DNA from 2 places in the Sporosarcina pasteurii genome. Region 2 is predicted to be linked to the other one. Evidence: riboswitches for the same ligand, from Rfam matches in the RefSeq annotation. Region 2 holds a riboswitch; the other holds the start of a gene.
The links. Region 2 has a riboswitch for S-adenosylmethionine ahead of AB1H92_RS14010 (homocysteine S-methyltransferase family protein). Riboswitches for the same ligand answer to the same signal wherever they lie in the genome.
Positions count from the first base shown of each region.

Region 1: another riboswitch for S-adenosylmethionine. It lies ahead of AB1H92_RS04600 (hypothetical protein); the one in region 2 lies ahead of AB1H92_RS14010 (homocysteine S-methyltransferase family protein).

Region 1 covers NZ_CP160452.1:1,005,651-1,013,523, forward strand. Annotated here, with positions in the region: gene AB1H92_RS04575 (transglycosylase domain-containing protein) at 1-416, shown strand, start outside; gene AB1H92_RS04580 (methionine ABC transporter permease) at 490-1,143, opposite strand; gene AB1H92_RS04585 (methionine ABC transporter ATP-binding protein) at 1,133-2,134, opposite strand; gene AB1H92_RS04590 (MetQ/NlpA family ABC transporter substrate-binding protein) at 2,146-2,958, opposite strand; gene AB1H92_RS04595 (LLM class flavin-dependent oxidoreductase) at 2,980-4,356, opposite strand; gene AB1H92_RS04600 (hypothetical protein) at 4,391-4,660, opposite strand; SAM riboswitch class I at 4,761-4,870, opposite strand; gene AB1H92_RS04605 (DUF6241 domain-containing protein) at 5,096-5,641, shown strand; gene AB1H92_RS04610 (thioesterase family protein) at 5,716-6,123, shown strand; gene AB1H92_RS04615 (YdiU family protein) at 6,228-7,700, shown strand; gene AB1H92_RS04620 (SurA N-terminal domain-containing protein) at 7,803-7,873, opposite strand, start outside.
Region 2 covers NZ_CP160452.1:2,905,803-2,913,675, reverse strand. Annotated here, with positions in the region: gene AB1H92_RS14040 (hypothetical protein) at 1-50, shown strand, start outside; gene AB1H92_RS14035 (phosphomevalonate kinase) at 190-1,344, opposite strand; gene mvaD (diphosphomevalonate decarboxylase) at 1,370-2,371, opposite strand; gene AB1H92_RS14025 (tripartite tricarboxylate transporter permease) at 2,391-3,749, opposite strand; gene AB1H92_RS14020 (hypothetical protein) at 3,751-4,017, opposite strand; gene mvk (mevalonate kinase) at 4,222-5,166, opposite strand; SAM riboswitch class I at 5,529-5,629, shown strand; gene AB1H92_RS14010 (homocysteine S-methyltransferase family protein) at 5,729-6,778, shown strand; gene AB1H92_RS14005 (hypothetical protein) at 6,994-7,200, shown strand; gene AB1H92_RS14000 (OFA family MFS transporter) at 7,502-7,873, shown strand, end outside.

The sequences.
Region 1 (7,873 bases), 1.4 Mb from region 2:
CACCAGATATAGTGGGTGCTGTTTGGTTGGGCTATGATAAAACAGATACCGAACATTACTTAACATCAACAAGTAGTGTCACAGCTCCGCCAATTTTTCAAGAAGTTTTATCAAGGTCTATTAGTGAATTACCTACTAAGCATTTTGACTTACCATTAATGGGGAAATTTAAAAAAGAACTAGAGAAACAAAAAGAGAAAATGAGGAAGAAAGAGCGCCGTCAAGAAAAAGAAAGGAAGAAACAAGAGAAAGAAGAATTGAAAGAACAGAAAAAAAGAGAGAATGAGAGGCGGAAGAGAGAAGAAAAAGACAAAAAGGAAAGAGAAAAGCGAGAGAAGAAAGCCGAAAAAGAAAAGAAGAAACAAGAGAAAAAGAAAGAAAGAGAGAAAGAAAAAGAAAATAAGTGGAAAGATTGATTGGTCCTGCCGGTCTTCATTTAACTAAAACCGCTTCAGAAACTAGAAAAATGTTTCGGAGGCGGTTTTTGACTTACCTTTTATCAGCGGCATTTGCTGCACGGTCACCCAAAAATTGAATTAATTGAACGAGGAAGATTAGGAAAACAACGGTAATGGCCATGACTTCATTTTGATAACGATAATAGCCGAAGCGTATCGCTAAGTCCCCGATACCGCCGCCACCAACCATTCCTGCCATCGCGGAATAACTTAATAAACTAATCACCGTTACTGTCAAACCACCGATAAGCCCTGACTTCGACTCAGGCAGCAATACTTTTCGAATAATCAACCACGGGGAAGCGCCGCAAGATTCAGCTGCTTCAATGACACCTTTATCAATTTCTCGTAATGAATTTTCCACTAATCGTGCGTAAAATGGAATGCCAGCCACAGTTAGCGATAAGCTTGCTGCGGTAGGGCCCATTGACGTACCGACAATTAGTTTTGTCAATGGTAGCAGTACGACAAGTAGTATGACGAAAGGAATGGAACGAATAATATTGATGATGGTTCCGGATATATTTTGGAGCACTTGACTTTGCCAAAACATTCCTTCACTAGTTACAAAAAGTCCAATGCCGAGTGGGACGCCGATGAGCACAGAAAAAGTGACGGATATGGCTAGCATCCAGGCTGTTTCCAAAAATGCAATCCCAAATTCATTGAATAATTCAGGAGACATTGGCAATCACCTCCAAATGATTCGTCCTGTTTATAATATACTCAATTGCGCGTTTGATTTCGGGCGCATCACCTTTTATTTCAACGATAAGAATCCCTAACGGACGATCTTGGATATAATTAATTTGGCCATGCAAGATATTGACGATGACTTTAAAACGGTTAATCGTTTCCGAGATGATACTATCTTCTGCAGAATGGCCACGGAATGTGATTTGAACAATCGATCCAGTCCTTGCTGCTAATAAACGATCCGGCAATGTTAGTGAATGAACGGTTTGCACAAATTGTTTCGCAAGTGGCGTTTGTGGGTCAGCAAACAACTCGTATGCCTCATTTACTTCGATTACTTTTCCATCCTCCATAACAGCAACTCGATGGCAAATTTGTTGGACAACTTCCATTTCGTGTGTAATGAGGACGATGGTAATGCCAAGCCTCTCATTGATTTCTTTTAATAGTTTCAATATAGAAGCTGTAGTGTTCGGGTCCAGTGCGGATGTTGCTTCATCGCAGAGTAGAACAGTTGGGTCGTTTGCCAGTGCGCGTGCAATGCCGACACGCTGTTTCTGTCCGCCAGATAATTGAGCGGGGAAATGGTCTGCACGATCGGAAAGACCAACCATTTCAAGTAACTCTGGAACGCGCTCTTTGATTTCATCTTTCGTCTTTCCAGCTGCCAACATCGAAAAGGCAATGTTGTCATACACTTTCGCAGAACTTATTAAATGAAAGTGTTGAAAAATCATTCCGATTTTCAAACGCTCTTTCCGTACTTCTAATTTAGATAAAGCGGTTAAATCTGTGTGATTTATAAGCACTTGACCTTCCGTCGGTTTTTCAAGTAAATTAATACATCTTAGTAACGTGCTTTTTCCAGCGCCACTATAACCGATGATGCCAAAGATTTCTCCTTTGGGGATTGTTAGGTTGACATTGTCAACGGCTGTGACATTTTCATACGTTTTCGTAACATTCACGAGTTCAATCAAAGAAAGACCTCCTATTTCTGATAATCAGGTTTTGTAAATCCCGCATTCTGTTCATTTGTATATTGTAAGAATGCCTCAGAGTGATAGGCATTTAAAATTGCTTCTGCAAATGATTCCTCTAAATCATCCTCACGGAAGGCAATGTTATTCATAAATTCAGGCGGTGTATCTTCTAACAGAACGGCATCTTCTAAATTTAAGCCCGAAGCAAGTGCGAAATTTCCGTTAATGAATGCAAAGTCAGTATCTCCCAAAGAGCGGGGGAGCTGTGCACCATCCATCGCAATAATTTCTAAATTATACTTGTTCTCAACGATGTCGTTTTCAGAGGCTCGGGACTGGTCAATTTCACCAGCAAGTGTGATCCATCCAAATCGATCTAGCATTTGAAGAGCTCTTGCCATACTAACTGGATCGTTTGATAAGATTAACTTCATCCCTTCTTTCACATCAGAAACGTCTTTATGTTTTTCAGAATAAAGACCGATTGGTGCGGTAGGTACAGCATCTCCAATTGCTAAATTCGTGTTATGTTCTTTATTAAAAGCTTCTAAATAAACGGATGTTTGAAAGACGTTTGCATCGATACTGCCTTCATCTAATGCACGATTTGGTTGGATATAGTCATTGAATTCAACGAGTTTTACGGTATAACCGTCTTTTTCTAGTAATGGAATGATACTTTCTCTTAATTGATCCGCGTACGGTCCTGACGTTGCGCCGATTTTCAACTCTTTTTTGTCGCCACTCGCCTCACTGGACGTACAAGCAGCAAGGATGAGCAATGTGGATAATACTACCAAATTCAATATGATTTTTCTCATTTTACTTTCCTCCTATATCTTTTAAACAGTTACTTTAGAAAACTTCTTTCCCGGGTGATTTTCTGGTAAACGATCCGTTCCAAATAAGTTTCCACGCATTGTTGTTTCTTGGACTTCGCCTTTTTCACGAACTAATCCGCGCGCTTGTAAAGCTGGAACGACTAGTTCTGCAAAGTCTTTAAAGGAGCCTGGTTTAATTGCATAGGTGATATTGAATCCATCCACATCGGCTTCATTTACCCAACGTTCCATTTCATCTGCAATTTTTTCAGGGGTTCCAACCACTACAGGACCGATACCGCCAATGCCTACAAACTCACCAATCTCGCGAATGGTCCACTTTTTGTTTGGATCTACTTTTGTGAAAATCTCGACACGCGAACGCATAGAATCATTCTCAATAAATTGTAGTTCCTCATCCAAATCGTACTCGGATAAATCGATTCCAGTCCATCCGCTAAATAAGCTCAAAGCGCCTTCGATACTAATATGCTGTTTGTAATCTTCATACTTAGCCTCTGCCTCTTCTTGCGTTCGGCCGACGATGGGTGTAAAGAGGCTGTATACTTTAATGTCCTTGCCACTTCTTCCGTATTCATCTGCTTGACCGCGTATTTTATCGACAAACTTACGGGCAATATCAGTTGTTGGCATCGATACATAAATTCCTTCAGCGTGTTGTGCGGCAAATGCACTGCCTCTTGGCGATAAACCAGCTTGATAAATGACGGGTGTACGTTGCGGGGAAGGTTCACATAAATGAGCCCCTGGAACGGTGAAATACTTTCCTTTATGTTGAATGTCATGGACTTTATCAGGGTCAACGTACATCATTCTTTTTGTGTCCCGAACGACAGCATCTTCATCCCAGCTTTGTTCCCATAATTTATAACAAACCTCCAAATATTCTTCAGCGATTGAATAGCGCTCATCGTGTGCAATTTGTTCATCAAGTCCCATATTAAGTGCTGCGCTTTTCAAATAAGACGTCACAACATTCCAACCAACCCGACCTTTTGTTAGATGATCTAACGTTGACATACGGCGGGCAAATGTATAAGGATGTTCATGTGTGACGGACGCAGTAATTCCAAAGGATAAATTCTTTGTTACGGCTGCCATGGCCGGAACGATGAGTAGCGGGTCATTGATGGGGGACTGGACTGCTTGCCTAAGACTTGCATCTCTTTTCCCTTCGTATACATCATATGGTCCGAGGACATCTGCTAAAAAAATCGAGTCAAACTGTGCTTCTTCCAATAATTTTGCAAACTCAATCCAATAGTTGATATCTGTATAACGATGTGCTTCTCCGTCTGGATGTGACCAAAGTCCGGGGGATTGGTTACTTGGGCAGTTCATTTCAAATGCGTTTAATAAAATTCTCTTTTTAGTCATTATGAATTCCTCCTAAGATTTTTCTGTTATGGTTTTATCCGATTTTTTGAAGGGCTACATAATTTTCCAACGTATTTGTTAAACCGCCTGGGAAATGAAGGCGCTTGCCTGATTGTTCTTTTTCCAATTTCGCTTTTATATATTGCAAAAACGTTAGAATATGTTGACGTCTTTCCAAAACATCGATGTGTCCATTTTCGTAAAACCATGCATCAATCGTATTGTAAACGCCCCGGTTAATTTGAAAAGATACTTCAATTTTTCGGACGAATAAAAGATCAGGTAAATGAACATCAATTGTCAAAAATATCACCTCTTTCGACATGCAAATCTTTTGTAAAAATAAAACCCTCTTCTCACAGATGAGAAGAGGGTGAAATACCAAAAGGTTAGTAGTTTCAGCCATCTCATCTTCTAGAATACGCATGTATTCTACTGAAATTAGCACCATACAATGAATTTGCTGGTTGCTGAGGTTTCAAAGGGTCAGTCCCTCCACCTCTCTTGATAAGAAGCAATATTTAATTAATTTATGGAATACCGATGATATTACCTGTCATTAATGATGTAACATTAGATAGAAGCTTATCTCTCTTTTTTGAAAGAGTCAAGCGTATTTGAAGGAATATTTGAAAATGGGTGAAAAGAACCTGGAGATTGAAATTTAGGAAGATAGTGAATAAAACGGTGATTGCTTTCCAACTTTTAGTATAATACTATTGGTATGGGAGTGAAGACATTGAGAAATAAGAAAGTTATCTTTATAACATTGGGCATTGTGTTATTTAGTTTGATTGGCCATAGCGTTTTCATTAAATGGAATAAAAGTAATGTTACTGTCTCAGAGAACACAGCGGTAGCGCAGAATCAAGATGGTAAAGAACTAGAGGAGACAATCATTCAAATTGATGACATAAGAGATATGCCTATCGAGGAAGAGTTTCCAGATGGACTAGCTGAAGAAAATGTGCAACAAGCGATTCATGATATGTCGCATCAAAAAGTTCTTGCTGATCAGAAATGGGGATTCCTTCCACTGACTCAAGAGCGCGTGCTACGTTTAATCGAAGTAGTGGAATTGAATCAAAACAACTATATACATGCTGATGTTTATTTAAGTATTCTAAAGAGATGGGAAAAGAATGATTTTTCTCAAGTCGATTCTGATCATAATGCGATTTGGAATTTACAAAACGGAACCATTGGTAAGGCATATGGAATCATGTCTGTCGAAGAGGAAAGAGAATATATCAAAAAGCATTTTAATATCGTAGAAAAAAAGTAACGTACGAATAGAGTAAGCGTTGCTTTTTTGTTTATAATCTATGACCTAGAACGATTTTGGGAGGGACAACACCGGTGAAAATCTCTACAGAAATTCAAGTAATGAATGAAGATATTGATATTTTCAATCATATGAACTACAAAAGGTATATTGAGCATTTGGAAAACGAGCGTGCGGAGTGGTTTCGCAGCATCAATATCCCTTTTTCTGCAATGGTAGCAAGGAATATTGCAGCGGTTATTTTGAAGTTAGAAGTTGAATATGTAAAAGAAGCTCAGCTAGGAGAACGTTTAACCATCAAAACGAAGCCAATGAAAATGGGGACGAAAAGTTTTTCATTAAAACAAGTCATTTATAATGAGAATAATGAAGTAATGACAAAATCCATCTGTACATTTGTAATGTTTGACACGTCAACAAGAAACAGCATCCCAGTTGTTGAAGAAATTGCTCGTCACTTCCATCATTCGAAGATTACATAAAATGAACGCAACTGTTCGCCCTCTGTCAGGCAGTACAATGTGTATATTTGATTATGAACAGTAAAAACTAATTTCAGTTCTATGATGAAAAAAAGGAGTAGAGTATGGACAATCAATCGAATCATGTAGACGCAGGATGGCGTTTTGATCATAGTTATGCGCGACTGCCAGAAAAATTTTTCACGTTAATGGAGCCGAATCCTGTACAGGAACCAAAGCAGATGTTGTTCAATGACGCGTTGGCGCACGAACTTGGTTTAAACGCTGAGGCGCTTAAAGGGAGCAGCGGGACTGCTATTTTTGCGGGCAATGAAATGCCTCGAGGTGCCATGCCGCTTGCTCAAGCATATGCAGGTCACCAATTTGGTAATTTTACGATGCTTGGCGATGGACGTGCGATGTTAATTGGTGAACAACTGACGCCAAAAGATGAAAGAGTGGATATACAATTAAAAGGTTCAGGAAGAACGCCGTATTCCCGAGGAGGAGATGGACGGGCTGCACTTGGACCGATGTTACGCGAGTATATTATTAGTGAAGCGATGCATGCACTTCGCATTCCAACGACACGCAGTTTAGCTGTTGTGACCACAGGAGAAGGCATTATGCGAGAAACGGTGCTACCAGGGGCAATTTTAACTCGTGTGGCAAAAAGTCATTTACGCGTCGGTACGTTTGAATTTGCAATTAACTGGGGAACGGACGAAGACCTTCAGAAACTGGCGGATTACGCAATTGAACGCCATTATCCAGAGGCGAATGATGCAGACAATTGTTATTTAGCATTACTTGAGAAAGTGATTGAACGGCAAGCATCGTTAATTGCTAAGTGGCAACTTGTTGGGTTTATTCACGGTGTGATGAATACGGATAATATGACAATTAGCGGTGAGACGATTGATTATGGACCGTGTGCGTTTATGGATACGTACCATCCCGCAACAGTGTTCAGTTCAATTGATAGACGTGGTCGCTATGCTTACCAAAATCAGCCGCCCATTGGTGGTTGGAATTTAGCGCGGTTTGCCGAGTCGCTCATTCCTATTTTACATGATGATGAGGCGGAAGCGATTCGAATCGCACAAGATGCGATATCAAATTATCCGCAGTTGTATGAAAATCATTGGCTTTCAGGTATGAGGAAAAAGCTAGGTTTATTGAATGAAGAAACGAATGACGAATCGTTAATTAATCAACTACTAGACTTAATGGAGAAATACGAAGCCGATTATACAAATACATTCCTGGCTTTGACTTTTAATCAGCTATGTGATGCCAAAATCTTTGAGACAGACGAATTTAAGCACTGGCATGACGCTTGGCAAGAAAGAATCACCCTTGAGACACAATCTGAAGAGGATAGATATCAGTTGATGAAAAAACATAATCCAGCCATTATTCCAAGAAATTATTATGTTGAAAAAGCAATTGAGGCCGCTGTTGAACAGGAGGATTTTAGTGTCGTAAAACAGTTATTAGATGCATTAGCCGATCCTTATGCACATACATCAGCACAACATGCGTTTGCGACAGTACCAGATTTTGAAGAACCTTACCAAACATTTTGTGGGACATAATTAGGATGAAGAAGTTGGACAGCGTTCTTGCGGTTCACTTCTTTTTTTGTTTTTTGATCGCATAAAAAAACCCCTCAATACAATGAGGGGCTAGTTTAACATTTAAATTTTCAATTCAATCTTTGCGTCTTCTTTTAACGTTTCAAGATGGGCACTTAGTTTTTTCTGTTGTT
Region 2 (7,873 bases):
CAAGGAACCTACGAGAACGGAGAAGTCGTTTGTTAAAAGGATATGATTGATAATGGAAAAGAAGTGTTGGAGTGTAAGCTTTAACCTTTGGTATGTTTTTGCACCACAAAACTCAATAATTGCGACTGAATTGTGCCGTGTACAGGCACGCGTTTTTTGATTTGCAGAAACAAAAACAAAATCCAGCATCTATTCTTGATGCTGGATTTGTAAGTATTGACCTAACGCTAGTTTACGATCATATTCAATGAAGGTGACACCGGGAATTGAAATTTCCAGATCAAGTGGTTCAATCCCTGCGGCTTGCCAAGCCTCCATTAAGTTATGCTTCTGCTCCGAGTCGTTTAAGAAAGCTATTCCGCAATCTCCGCCACCTGCTCCAGACAATTTGCCACTCCCGAACTTTTCAGCAATCTGACATAAATTAGTGAGTTCCGCTGTTTCAATTGGTACACCTGCATCCTCACCGAGACGTTTCAGCAATAGACGGTTTTCCTTTATCGCTGCTAACACGTCTTGTTGATGATCTGTTTTGATTCCCTGAATGAAACGGGTGACAGCAGCATGGCTTTCCTCTAAAAAGCGCGCATACATAAGCGGACTTTCCAGTTGAAAGGTCTGTATTTTATTGACCATTGGCCCGGTTGCAGCTGACTCTTTTGTCCAGCCGACAGACATGGAGAACGCTTCGGAAGGATTCAGCCGCTCAATCATAAGATCCGGCCAATGCTGCTCGACTAATGACGTGAATGGCTCGTCATGTTCCAATTTCTCCTTTAACCAATCGCTATTAAAAGTACAATAGGCGAGGAGTCCGCCATAAACGGCCGCGGCAATATCTGCTCCCGATCCATTTTGTTGTGTTAAGAAATGGGCAATCACAGCTAATTTAAAAATTTTATCCTGCGATATGTCATCCTCATCGTTAAGATGGAATTTTATCATTGCGGTCACAACCGCTACTGTGATTGCTGCACTTGAACCAAGCCCATATTTTACCCCTGAGTCTTTATCATCAAGTTCACTTAAGGTGGTTATCGAGCACTTCTGAATGGGCACATTCTTTTCGCGAAGAAAGCGAGTCGCAACAACCAGCGCATTTTGAATGAAGCGAAGCCGATGATCCTTCGTGCTCAATAGACATTCAGAATCATCACCCCATGTAATCTCTTTTAGCCCAAACGCTGGTATGGAGAGGGCGTTTTTCGTCCCATCCTCAATCCTGACAGTCACATAACGGGTAATGGCACCCACAACCGCTAGTTGTCCAGGTTCTAATACTGCATATTCTCCAGCAATCATCATTTTACCTGGAACTTTTATCCGGTAACTTGAAACAGTCATATCTATCCACCTTTATCTTCAATCGTTATTTTGCCAAGTAGGATACCCCAGGGCCGGGCTGGCAAACATATATTTTTTGAACTTCTTTAAGGGTAAGAAGCGTTTGCTCAACAACTTCTTTATCTCTTTGCTGACATAAAACAAATACATTTGGCCCTGCATCCATTGTAAAATATGCCGGAATCCCAGAATCCCTCAGTTTTCGTACTTGATTCATGACGGAGATGGTGCCTGGTTCCCAGTACCAATGAGGAGGATTTGCGCCCAAGGTAGTTGCGTGCATTTTTAACGCATTGGATTCGGTTACTTGACCAAGTTGTTCAAAATCCTTATGACGAAGCGCATCTTTTAGTGTCGCAAGATCCTTCCCGGCCTCTTTCACCCATAGTTCGTAATAGGGGGAAGTGTCAACTGTAAGTTTCATTCCCGCACGGCTTGAAAGGGACTTTTCTTCGGCAGATAATTGGATGGCAAGAATGCTTAAATCCCAATAGTCTTCGTTTTCAAGCTGTCTAGCATAACAATCAGAACCATCTTCTAAATCTCCTTTTGTCCATTCAACAAAACCGCCATAAATGGAACGACAGGCAGAACCTGACCCAATTCGTGCCACTTGCGTCAGTTTCTTCTGATCGATATCTAAATCAATTGCTCGTACAGCAGCGGATGCAAGTGCTGCATATCCAGAAGCCGAGGAAGCAAATCCAGCGGCGGTTGGCACGTGGTTAACTGACTGGACCATTGCATACCGCTCCACTCCTGCCATTTTTCGTATTTGGTTTAAGTAATTAGAAACCTTATTCGTTTCGGCTTCATCCGCAATATTGTTGTTAAAGATAAAAACATCTTTTTTTAATTTCCCACAAAACTGTACAGAAGTTTCTGTGTAAAATTTGTCTAGTGTGACCGAAAGACTGGAATTCATCGGTAGAAATAATTCTTCATCCCGTTTCCCCCAATATTTAATTAAGGCGATGTTCGCATGCGCCTTAGCAGTCACCTGTTCAAACTTTCTATGTTCAGGCATGTCATCTTTCCTTTCAAAATTAAAGATTTGCAAGCAGTGAAATAATCCACGGTGCAGAATAAAGTGTCATAAATTGTACCCCGTAATTGACCCCTGTACGATGTAGTGTTCCCGCAACAAATCCAACAAGAAAAACACCGGCCACATTCATCCAACCGCCATCCATAAAGGCGAGAAGGAGGACTAAACTAAAGAATAAACCGAGCATCGCTTCGTGTGGAATCCGTTTGAAAACAAAAATACAAATTTGCCTAGAATATTTGATCGTAAGGAAATAAGTAATGGCCAGGGCAACGATTGCACCAACTAAAGTAGCCGAAATAAAGTCACCATTTGAAAGAATATGGTGGAGATTATGATCGATGGTGAAAACGGGTGGTGCGTTAAATAAAGGATTACCAGGGCCCATTGCCGTCGGAGACAATGGAATTCCAAGCGCAATGAGTGGGATCAACACACCCGAAATATAAGTGGCATTTGCCAATGCATCCATAGAGGCAATGGCAAGAGACGCTTTCTTTACCGGGTCCTTTATTCTACTCGTAAACACTTCCCCGAGAAATGTCGTTAAACCGACAGGGCTCAGAATAAACGCAATGGAGCCAATCGCTGAGGATAAAGAACTGAATCCAATCTCCTTCTTAGTTAAAATGGTAAATGGATTTGCTTTTATTCCATCTATCTTCTCTTGTTTAAAATAGATGTCTTTTTTCCCAAATCGTTCTAATCGATCTCTTTTTTCCTTGTTTAACAATCCAAACAAAGTTACGATCATTGGACCAATTGTAATGCCGAGGAAGAAAGAAATAAATACATTCGTTCCCGCTGGTACTACGCCAGTATCCCAATAGAGATGGCGTAACCCTTCGATTAAAAGTGCGAAGGGGAGAATCGATACTAGTGCTACCCAGCGATTTTTACTTATGAGTGCTAGTATAATCGCGCCAGCAAAAAACAATGAGCTCCCGTATTCCTTAATGACATCAGCGAACGGGATGAGTGCATGAGCAAATAATAAACTCACAGGCACAGAAACGAGTGTCCCAATGACAGAACCCGAAGCCATTTTTCGAATCGTTACATCCGTTAGGCCATGTTTTTTTAAGATAAGTGCATGCTCTACTTGCGGGGTCGCCATGACGCCCCCGGGAATTCCAGCTAGAGCGACAGGAATGGAATCTGTCAATTTACTAGAAACAATGGCAGACATAAAGAAAGTAAGGACAAGGATTGGCTCTAGTCCGGATAATACTAGGACCAATATGACTGGGGCAATGGTTGCCGTCTCATCCGTTCCAGGCGCAACGCCAATAATCGTATAAATAATCGCCGCGAGCATTGCGATACCAACCATTTGCAAAAGTAAGGTTATATCCATATTATTTCTCCTCCTTTGTCCCATTAAAAGTTCGTTTCGGCTGTATGATTATACTCGTAATTAAAAAGCCAATCAAGGCTCCGAACAAACCAAAAAATAATGGTTTAGGGGGTTCACTTGGGGCAATAAAATAACCGCTGAGTGTCGTGACGGAACAGATTAGTAATGCTAAAAGCAAATCCTTTATATGAACGAGATCTTCCCATACCTCAATATTTTCTTTTTCATGATCTTGGGTATTTTGATGTCCTTTTTTATGATGACTCATAAAATGACACATCCTTTCTATGATATATCCTATTGTAAATGAAATTGAGAATCATTCTCAAGAGGGAAGATATGTGTAGTTTACATGAAAGGCATCAAAAAAACTTGACGTACATCAAGTTTGAAAAAAGAATCATCCATTTTGGAGGAATGAATGATTCGCCATAAATGTAAAACGTATTGTCTATTCTATTAAATCATTTACCTAAGATTCAATTGTAAAGCACCACGTTTGATGTGCGCCTGCAGAAGCTAGCGCACTTGAAATTTCTTCCGCTTTCTCCTTTGAGTCCGTCAAAGCAAGCATACAGCCCCCATCACCGCCACCTGTTAATTTGGCCCCAAGCGCTCCCGCTTTTTTCGCAGTATGGACAAGTTGATTCAACCCATCATCACTCACGCCAATTCGAATCAATTCAGAATGATTTTTATTAAGGAGTTTGCCGAGTTCCAGTATATCCCCTTTGGCCATGGCAGATTTAGCGGCAAAAGCAATTTCTTTCATTCTTCTCAATGAGTTTTCCTTTAAAACTTCATCTTTATCGTATAGCGCTCTGACCCGACTCACTGTTTTTTGCGTATTACCAATCCTTCCTGAATCAGCAATTACAAAATGGAGAGGGGAAGTGACTTCGAGACGAACAATGTCTCCGTTTTGAAACCAGATGGGTGTATCGCTCATCGCTGTAGCCATATCGATGCCACTTGGATTCCCGTGAGCATACACTTCAGCAGTATGTACAAAGGCTGCCAGTGTCTCGTCATCTAACTTCGTTTCGAAAAAGGAAAATAATCCTCTGACAATCGCGACAGCAATCGCCGCACTAGATCCAAGACCTTTCCCAATAGGAATTTGGGAATGAATCGTTATCTTTAGTTTGTCACAAGGACGATTTAAATCGCTCAAAACTTGTTGGATACAGGCGCTGATTCCTTTTAATTTTGTAGGAATCTGTTCCAACGGTCCGGTATAAAACGTAGATTCTACGATGATGTCACTTGTTATTTCTTCAATGATAGCCTCCACTTTGAGTGGAAATGGCAGCGCAATAGCCGGATTTCCATAAACAACTGCATGTTCTCCGGTCAAAATGATTTTACTATGTGAGAAACCACTTGTATTTCTTTTTGATGCTAAAAAATCTTCCAACTACAATCACCTTTTCTTTGCTTCAGCCGTCAGCAAATTTAATAAATTGATTTTAACTGAAGTAGTATATATAGATTACCCAAATTTAGACTTGATGTATATCAAGAATCCGTGAAATTTATACCTTTTCAAAAAAAGTTTCATCCTTTTCTAAAACGAACTTCTCTCTAGATAATGAACAACCCAATCAATGAACAAAAGCTGGGATTTTCGGCGAAAACATATGACGTTGATTTTGAGTGCTTGGTTCCAATGCAATTTTGTATTGTTTTAGAGGTGAGTTAATTTTTGTATATTCAGAATAACATTGACATTCAGTTAAAAGATATGTAAAGTATTCATTACCAACTTAATAAGCAACTTTCTTATCCAGAGAGGTGGAGGGACTGGCCCTTTGAAGCCTCAGCAACAGACTTTTAAAGTACTGTGCTAATTCCAGTAGCGTACAGCTTGGAGATAAGAAGAGTGAAACATTGATACCATCAACCTCTTCTTATCAAAAGAAGGGGTTTTATTTTTGGTAAATATAAAAAGCACGACTTATTAAAGAGGAGGAAATGAAATGAAACGCAGTTTGGAGCAAAGGTTAAAAGACGGTCCGGTAATTGTAGGAGAAGGGTATTTATTTGAATTAGAGCGAAGAGGTTATTTACAAGCAGGTTCATTTGTGCCCGAGGTTGCGCTAGATAATCCCGATGCGCTGAAACAGACTTATAGGGATTTTATGAATGCTGGCTCAGATGTTGTGTTGGCATTTACGTATAATGCCCACAGAGAAAAAATGCGTATTATTGGGAAAGAGGAATTATTGGAACCATTGAATAGAAATGCGATTCGTTTGGCGAAAGAAGTTGCCAAAGAACATCCGACAGAGGAAGCGTTGGTAGCGGGGAATATTTCAAATACGAATATTTTTGACCCAGAAGATCCGGCATCAAAAGACCAAGTGAGAAGCATGTTCGCTGAAATGGTAAAATGGTGTAAGGAAGAGGAAGTTGACTTCATTAATGGTGAGACGTTTTATTACCATGAAGAAGCTGTGATTGCTTTAGAGGAGATTTTAAAGCATGATTTACCTGCAGTCATCACGTTAGGATTGATGGGAGAAAATATTTTAAGAGATGGCTATACGGTGGAGGAATCTTGTAGAATCCTTTCTGAAAAAGGTGCGCTAGTTGTAGGGATGAACTGTTTCCGTGGTCCGGATACGATGCAACCATACCTTGAAAAAATCCGACAAAACGTGGAAGGCTATGTTGGGGCATTGCCAATCCCTTACCGTACGACAGAAGAAAATCCTACATTTTTCAATTTACCAGATGCAGGTTGCAGTTGTGAACTCCCATTAGAAACAACATTCCCAACTGCGCTAGACCCGCTTTATCATAACCGTTATGAATTAGCTGAGTGGGCAAAAGCGGCAAAAGAAATTGGTGTAAATTATATTGGGTTATGCTGTGGTGCCTCCCCGGCAATGTTGCGCGCTGTAGCGGAAGCGGTCGGCGTGGAAACAATCAACTCAAGATACTCCCCAGATATGGAGAAACATTTCCTATTCGGTGAAGATGAAACACTGAAAAAGCATAATTTGGAGTATCGCGTAAAGGCTTAAGAGAGGGTAGTTACCTATCCATGATTTATGCTGCAATACAGAGTTCTTATCGATATAAGTAATCAACAGAATATGCTACTATAATGACAAGCGACCAAGCCCATGCTCCTTACGAGGACAGGGCTCTTTTTTATTGATAAAAGTGCTAGGTTCCCATTGAATATCGAACTGTTCTAAAACCTAGCCATAAGTTTATAGAGAAAGGAGATGAGATGATGCAACCTTTTAGTCTAGCGGTTCTCGATTCACTAGTAGATCAAATCGCTGTATTGGATCACGAAGGGGTTATTATTGCCCAGAATCAATCGTGGGTTAGTTTCTCCAATGAAAATGGCGGTGATTTACGCAAGACTGGGGTAGGCGTTAATTACATTGCTGTTTGTCCTCAAGAGATTCAAAACGGCATTATAATATGCAAATGAGAAAGAATTATTTCGAAAAGCAGATCAGGCTTTGTATAGAGCAAAAAAGGATGGCAGAAACTGCGTGCGCTTTTAAATTCCGGTAATCTTCTCAGAAAAAATCACTCTGTTGTAAAACAGTCACAATTAGACTGTTTTTTTGTGCGAAGATGATATATAATAATCCCATCTATATTCGTGAATAGGTTTAATTGTAACGTTGAAAGGTTATTTTTATGTTCATTTTCACCCTAAAAGCGAATTAGTTTACAGTTTTAATTATTTATGTTCGTTATTATGGCGAAGGAAGAGGGATTGTTATATGGGTAGATTAGAGAATAAATGGATGCGTGCTGTACTGCCTGCGTTATTGATTCACTGTAGTATTGGTACAGTTTACTGCTGGTCGTTGTTTAAGAATGACATTGCTTCCTACATTGGAAAACCTATTGGTGAAGTGGAATGGGCATTTAGTTTAGCGATTTTCGTTCTGGGCATGTCCGCCGCTTTTGGTGGAAGATTCGTGGAAAAAGACATTCATAAGTCATCTCTGCTTGCGGCGCTATTTTTTGTCGTTGGAATGGCCGGAACAGGTTTCTTTATTTATCAAAAGTCACTGATTGGTATTTATATTTCCTACGGGATTGTGATGGGCATTGGTCTGGGGATTGGTTATTTAACGCCGGTGAAAACG